DNA from 2 places in the Janthinobacterium sp. 61 genome. Region 1 is predicted to be linked to the other one. Evidence: predicted binding sites of a transcription regulator. Region 1 holds the regulator's gene; the other holds the start of a gene.
The links. Region 1 encodes FliA, which starts transcription of late flagellar genes. Its sites were predicted from a motif close to CTAAAGTTTNNNNNNNNNNNGCCGNTA; they were not measured.
Positions count from the first base shown of each region.

Region 2: the regulator FliA is predicted to act here: its motif matches at 2,291-2,317, upstream of CLU92_RS25490 (DUF5610 domain-containing protein).

Region 1 is NZ_PJMQ01000001.1:3,120,672-3,124,079, forward strand. It holds gene motD (flagellar motor protein MotD) at 1-618, opposite strand, end outside; gene CLU92_RS14315 (flagellar motor protein) at 624-1,370, opposite strand; gene CLU92_RS14320 (RNA polymerase sigma factor FliA) at 1,352-2,083, opposite strand; gene CLU92_RS14325 (antiactivator of flagellar biosynthesis FleN protein) at 2,128-2,991, opposite strand; gene flhF (flagellar biosynthesis protein FlhF) at 2,984-3,408, opposite strand, start outside.
Region 2 is NZ_PJMQ01000001.1:5,629,902-5,633,309, reverse strand. It holds gene CLU92_RS25500 (HPF/RaiA family ribosome-associated protein) at 1-271, shown strand, start outside; gene CLU92_RS25495 (GGDEF domain-containing protein) at 533-1,498, shown strand; gene CLU92_RS25490 (DUF5610 domain-containing protein) at 1,605-2,219, opposite strand; gene sbcB (exodeoxyribonuclease I) at 2,376-3,408, shown strand, end outside.

The DNA of each region.
Region 1 (3,408 bases):
CGACGCCTGCATGCCGCTGGCGATGAACAGGCGCACCACGGCGCTGGCGCGCGCGGCCGACAATTCCCAGTTCGAGGCAAAGGTCGAATTGCTGATGGGCTGCACATCCGTATGCCCTTCCACCTGCACGTCGTGCGTGTCATCCTTGAGCAGCACGGCCACGGCGCGCAAGGCCTGGTCCGACTCGGCCGTCAGCCCTGCGGCGCCCGGGTCGAACAGCACACTGGCATTGATTTCCACGCTCACGCCGCGGCTCGTCTGCGTGACCCTGACCTTGCCTTCCTTGACCAGCGGCGCCAGGGTGGACGTGAGATCCTGCGCCAGGCGCGTCATGTGTTCGCGCTCGCGGCGGAGGGCTTCAGTGCGGCGTTTCAGGGCGGGATTCGGCAGCGCAATGGCTTGCGGTGCTTCCATGATGATGGGCGGCGCACCCTTTTCCAGGCTGAAAGCCTGGCCGATGGCATTCTGGAAGACGCGGTATTTACCTTCGTTGACTTGCGAAATCGCATACATGACGACGAAAAAGGCGAACAACAAAGTGATGAAGTCGGCGTACGAGATCAGCCAGCGGTCCTGGTTGTCCGGTTCCTCGTCATACTTCCTGCGCGCGCGCCGCATCATGGTCAGTGCTCGTGCAGCAGGCTGGCCACGCGCTCTTCGATGATGCGCGTGTGGTCGCCCGTGGCGATGTCGTACAGCACGGCGGCCGTGATTTCATATTGCAGCACCCGGCGCGAGACGATGGCCTTGAGTTTATTGGCCACCGGCAAGAACAGCAGATTGGCCAGGCCCACACCGTAGATGGTCGATACAAACGCCACGGCGATGCCGCTGCCCAATTTACTCGGGTCGGTGAGGTTTTCCATGACATGGATCAAGCCCAGCACGGCGCCCAGAATACCGATGGTGGGCGAATAGCCGGCCGCCGACTCCCACACCTTGACGGCCTGGCGCTCGGCCATTTCGTAGGCAGAGATCTCCACGTCGAGCAACTGGCGCAGCTTGTCGGGGGCGATGCCGTCGACGATCATGCGCAAACCCTTGGCGTTGAAACGGTCGGCCGTGTTTTCCATCAGGCGTTCGAGCGCCAGCGTGCCATCGCGGCGCGCCGTCAAGCTCCATTGCCCGATGTCGCGCGCCAGCGCGGCGCGCGTATCGGCCGGCGGCAAAAACACCCAGCGCAGCATTTCCAGGCCGCGCACGAAAGTACGCAGCCGCGTTTGCAGCAGCACGGCGCCGAAGGTGCCGACGATGACGATGGCAAAGGCGGCCGGCTGCAGCAGGGAGGCCATCTTGCCGCCTTCCAGTGCCTGGCCGACCAGAAGGCCCGCCAGCGCCAGCGCCAGCCCGATTACGCTGGACCAGTCCACGCCAGCTCCCTCAAGGTTGCCCGCAGGCGTGCGACGGCCTGGGTATGCAGCTGCGAGACACGCGATTCGGACACGCCCATCACCGCGCCGATCTCCTTCAGGTTCAGCTCTTCTTCGTAGTACAGGCCCATGAGCATTTTCTCGCGTGGCGGCAGCGCGTCGATGGCATCGATCACGGATTGCCGGAAATCGGTATCGAGCAGGGACCGCAAGGGGTCGCTGTCCTCGTCCACGCAATGGCGGTCGAGAAAGCTGTCATTGCCGTCCGGGTCATGAAAGTCTTCGTAGTACAGCAACTGGTGGCCGCCGCCGTCGCCCAGCATTTCCTGGTAATCGACGAGCGACATTTTCAGCAATTTCGCCACTTCCGATTCCGTCGGCGGGTGTCCCAGGCGCTGCTGCAGGATGCTCATCGCCTCTTCGATCTTGCGCATGTTCTGGCGCATGCTGCGCGGCAACCAGTCGCTGGTGCGCAATTCGTCGAGCATGGCGCCGCGGATGCGCAGCACGGCATATGTCTCGAACTGCGCGCCATGCGTCTCTTCATAGCGGCTGATGGCGTCGAGCAGGCCGATCATGCCGGCCTGGATCAGGTCATCGACCTCGACCGAAGGCGGCAATTTCGCCTTCATATGGTGCGCCAGACGCTTCACCAGCGGAATGTGCTCCGTCAGCAAATAGTCCTTGTTCGATTTCCCTTTGACCGTGTACATAGGCTGCTTATTGTTTTAACTGCTATCGTGTGCTGATGATGGATTCAGACGCTGAACTGGTGCGGGCTCCCCGTCTGGTACAAGGTGCCACCGAGCACCGGCGCCGCCGAACGGGCCAGCCGCTCGGCCAGTCCGCGAAACGCCACCGAAGCTCCCGCCAGCGGAAAGGCATCGACCACGCTGCGGCCCAGACGCGCCGCGCGGTGCAGATACTCATCGGCAGGCACCGACCCCATCGAGGTCAGTTTCACGGCCAGGTAACGGCTCGCCGCCTGCGCCATATTATCGTATACCACTTTTGCCTCGGATTCGGAAGCGCCGGTGACCAGAATGCCAAACGGACGGCGTCCCAGTTCCTGGCTCAGGCGCTTGATCAGGCAGTATGCCGCCTTGATCGAAGTGGCGCTGGTCGACACTTGCACCACGATATCGGACGAGGCCATCAGCGGCACGGGAAAGCAATCGCCCTCGTCGGCCATGACGCCGTCGACCAGCACGATGCCGCTCTGGCGCGCCATCACCTCGAAGGTCTTGCCCAGGCGGCGCAGTTCTTCCTCGCCCGCATAGTCCATGCTGTCCATCAGGTGGTTGCGCGCACCCAGGCTGGCTACGCCGAAGCCTTGCGGCACCTGGTGGATGACCTGGTTCAAGGCGCACTGCTGGCGCGCCACGTCGCGCAGGCTGGCGCCGTGCGCCAGTCCCAGGCGCGCAGCGACGCCATCGCTGCCGCCGCTGGCGTCGAGCAGCAGCACGTCATTGCCGCCGTAGACCAGCGAGGCGCCCAGGTTGACCAGCATGGCACCCTTGTCGTCCTGCGGCGTGGCAGAGAGAAAAGTCATCACCCGCGGCTGCGGGCCGGCCAGCATGCGACGCAAGCCTTCGGCCTGGTCGAAATCAAAATTAGCCAAGGCGCACCCCGCGCGCTTCATTGTTGCGGGCAGCTGCCTGCGCCATCAGCAGCGGCAGTTCGGCATCGGAAAACTGCGTCGCCGCCGCATCGCGCTTGAGCTTGAAGGCGCGGTCGATCAGATAGCCGCGGTCGGCCAGGTACAGGTCTTCCGGCACGCGCTGGCCGTTCGACACATAAAACAGGTTCAGTTTCTGGCGGATCACCACGTCGAGCACATTGCCGATCGAGGCCGCTTCATCGAGCTTGGTCATGATGCAGCCTGCCAGGCCGCTGCCCTGGTAGGCACGCACCACCTCGTTCAACGTTTCCTGCGTCGCGGTGGAGTTCAGGCACAGCAAACGTTTTACGTCGGCGCCGGCGCCCGACAGCATGGCCACTTGTTCCGTGACCATCTGGTCGCGCTGGCTCACGCCCA
Region 2 (3,408 bases), 2.5 Mb from region 1:
GACCCGCATCGAAGTCCACATCAGCGATACGAACGGCCCGAAAGGCGGCGCCGACGATATCCGCTGCGTCATGGAAGCTCGCGTTGCTGGCTATCAGCCGATTGCCGTGACCGAACAGAACGCCACCGTGCATCAATCCGTGGCCGGCGCCACCGACAAGCTGAAACGTGCCATCGATAGCGCCCTGGGCCGCCTGCAAGACAGCAAGCGCCACGCCACCGGCAAGAATGCCGTGATCGATACGGCCGAAGCGGAAGAAACCGCCGAGTAACTCCACCCACCGCAGTACTCTAGTGACCAAGGCAGCCGTTCAAGGCTGCCTTTGCACATCCGGCCCGCCTTTCGCGCGCGGCAACAACAATGCCAAAACCATCAGCATTCCCGCTGATTAACGCGACATTGAAATAATTGTCGTATTTCCCACAGTAAGTGACATCAAGCAAGCCTTTGCCGTTACAGCCAAGGCCGCTTTACGCTATCATGAAGATACCGTCCCGCTGCTCGCGCGCGTCGGCTTTTTGAAAGTATGATTGTGGAACATATCGGCAACTTCGGCGCTTCAGGCTGCAACATCGGCGATTTACAGCTATTTTGCGATGCTGCGGATAGCCAGACGGCCGCCATGCTGGCGCCCTGCCCCGTCATGCGCCTCGAAGCGGGCGAAGCCATTGCCGACAGCAAGGGCACCAGCCTGTACATCGTCCTGCGCGGCTCGCTAGCCGTGGCGGCCGACACCCACACGGGTATGGATGACGGCACCGTCAGCAAGGTCTTGCCCGGCGAAAGCGTGGGCGAACAATCGGTGCTCGATGAAGCAAGCAACCTGGCCGCCATTTCTGCCCTGGAAGAAACCGATTTGCTGGTGATCGACGCGGCCGTCGTCTGGGAATTGATCGAACAATCGAACGGTCTGGCGCGCAACCTGCTGCGCTTGCTGTCCTTCCGCATCCGCGCCGCCAATGCCCTGCTGCGCAGGCGCCAGAAACTGGGCGAATTCTACCGCCAGCTGTCTATGGTCGACAGCCTGACGGGCTTGTACAACCGCGCCTGGCTGACCGATTTACTGCCGAACATGATCATCACCGCTCACGCCAGCAACTCTCCGCTGTCGCTGGTGATGATAGATCTCGACCATTTCAAGCGCTTCAACGACACGCACGGCCACCAGGCGGGCGACCAGGCGCTGCGCATCGCCGCGCAAGTGCTGGGCGCAGCCCTGAGGCCCACGGATTTTGCCGTGCGCTATGGTGGCGAGGAAATGATGGTGATCTTGCCAGATACCAACGAACACGTCGCCTTGCGGGTGGCCGAGCGCCTGTGCGAGCGCATGGAGCACGCCGTCATCTTCGCCGACATGCGCAGCGCGCTGCCGCACATCACGGGCTCGTTCGGCGTGGCCAGGCTGGAGGCGGAACAGGACGACGAAGCGTTGATCGCGGCGGCCGATGCGGCGCTGTACCGCGCCAAAGCCGGCGGGCGCAACCGCGTAAGCACCTGATAAAAAGCCCATGGCGTCGTTGCATTGCCTCGTCGTACATTCGTACTGCCTTCGGCAATGCGCCTCGCCCTGGACATTTTCTCCGGCGCTTCCGGCGTAATAAGGATCAGCTGGCCTTGCTGTCGGCCGGCTTGGCGGTCTCATCCTTCTTGCTGCTGTGCGCGGCGATGAAATCCGCATAGCCCTTTTGCACCAGTTCATACGTCTTGTCGATATTGCCGGCGATATCGCCATTCAGCACTTTCAAGCCACCCAGAATGTCGCGCGCTTCCTTGAAGCCTTTTTCCATGCCGCCGCTGATGGTGTCCATGAACTTGGTCAGGGCCGTATCGTCATCAAGGCCGGGGTTCTGTTTTTTGAACGCGTCAAAAAACCCCGTCGACAGCGATACAATGCGGCTTGCCGTCGCCTCGGCGCTATTGTCCTGCGAGGCTGCGTTCTGGATGGCGTCGTCGCCGTACTGGCCCTTCAGCGCTTCATTGATATTCGTGATGGCCGTCTTGTACAGCAGCGCCAGCGGCTCGTTTTCCGAACCGATCGAGACATTTAGCGACGCCTGCATGATGGAGGCGTTCAACTGCAGCTTGCTGCGGTCATTCACGCTCATTTCAGTCTTGACGCCGTCCTTTTGCTGGACTTTATCGTCCTTGCCGGCAACGCCGGTACTGACGGAAGTCACGGAAGGGGTGGAATTGCCGCTTGCGGCGATGGGAATTGACACGATAGACCTCCTTGAACGGGCAATATATGCCACCATGCGGGAAACGCAATGATGACCATGCTCTCGTGTAGTATCGGCAGGTTTTCAGAAAACTGTAGCAGTGGCACTTTTAGCGGCCCGGATAACCAATTAAGCAACGACCATCAACGACCATCAATGACTACCCAGACTTTCCTTTGGCACGACTACGAAACCTTTGGCGCCCAGCCGCGCCGCGACCGTCCGGCCCAGTTCGCAGCCATCCGCACGGATGCCGACCTGAACGAGATCGGCGACCCGATCATGCTGTATTGCCAGCCTGCAAATGACTTCCTGCCCGACCCGCAATCGTGCCTGATCACGGGCATCACGCCGCAGCAATGCTTGCAGCTGGGCGTGCCCGAACACCAGTTCGCCGCCACCATCGAAGCGGCCTTTTCGGAACCGGGCACCATCGGCGTGGGCTACAACACCATCCGTTTCGATGATGAAGTCACGCGTTTCCTGTTCTGGCGCAACCTGATCGACCCGTATGCGCGCGAATGGAAGAACCATTGCGGCCGTTGGGACATTCTCGACGTGGTGCGCATGACGCACGCGCTGCGCCCGGAAGGCATTCAATGGCCGAAGCGCGACGATGGCCAGACCAGTTTCAGGCTGGAACACTTGAGCAAGGCCAATGGCCTGGCCCACGAAGCGGCGCATGATGCGCTGTCCGACGTGCGCGCCACCATCGCCCTGGCCCGCCTGATCCGTGAAAGGCAGCCGAAACTGTTCGAATTCTGCCTGGCCCTGCACAAGAAAGACAGGGTCGCCAGTGAAATGGGCATGCACCTGGCCGCCGGCGAGCGCCAGCCCTTCCTGCACGTGTCCGGCATGTTCCCCGCCGAACGGGGCTGCCTGGGCATCGTCTGGCCGCTGGCCACGCACCCGAGCAATAAAAATGAAATTCTCGTCTGGGACTGCGCCTACGATCCGCGCGAACTGTTCAATCTGGATGCCGACACCATCCGTACGCGTTTGTTCACGCGCAAGGAGGCCATGCCGGAAGGCATGACGCGCCTGCCCGTGAAAAGCGTGCACCTGAACAAGTCGCCCATGCTGGTCGGCAACCTGAAAACCCTGTCGCCCGCCATGGCCGCGCAATGGGGCATCGATGTGGAAGCGGCGCGCGCCAACGCGCAGCTGGCCGCCACGGCGCCGAACATGG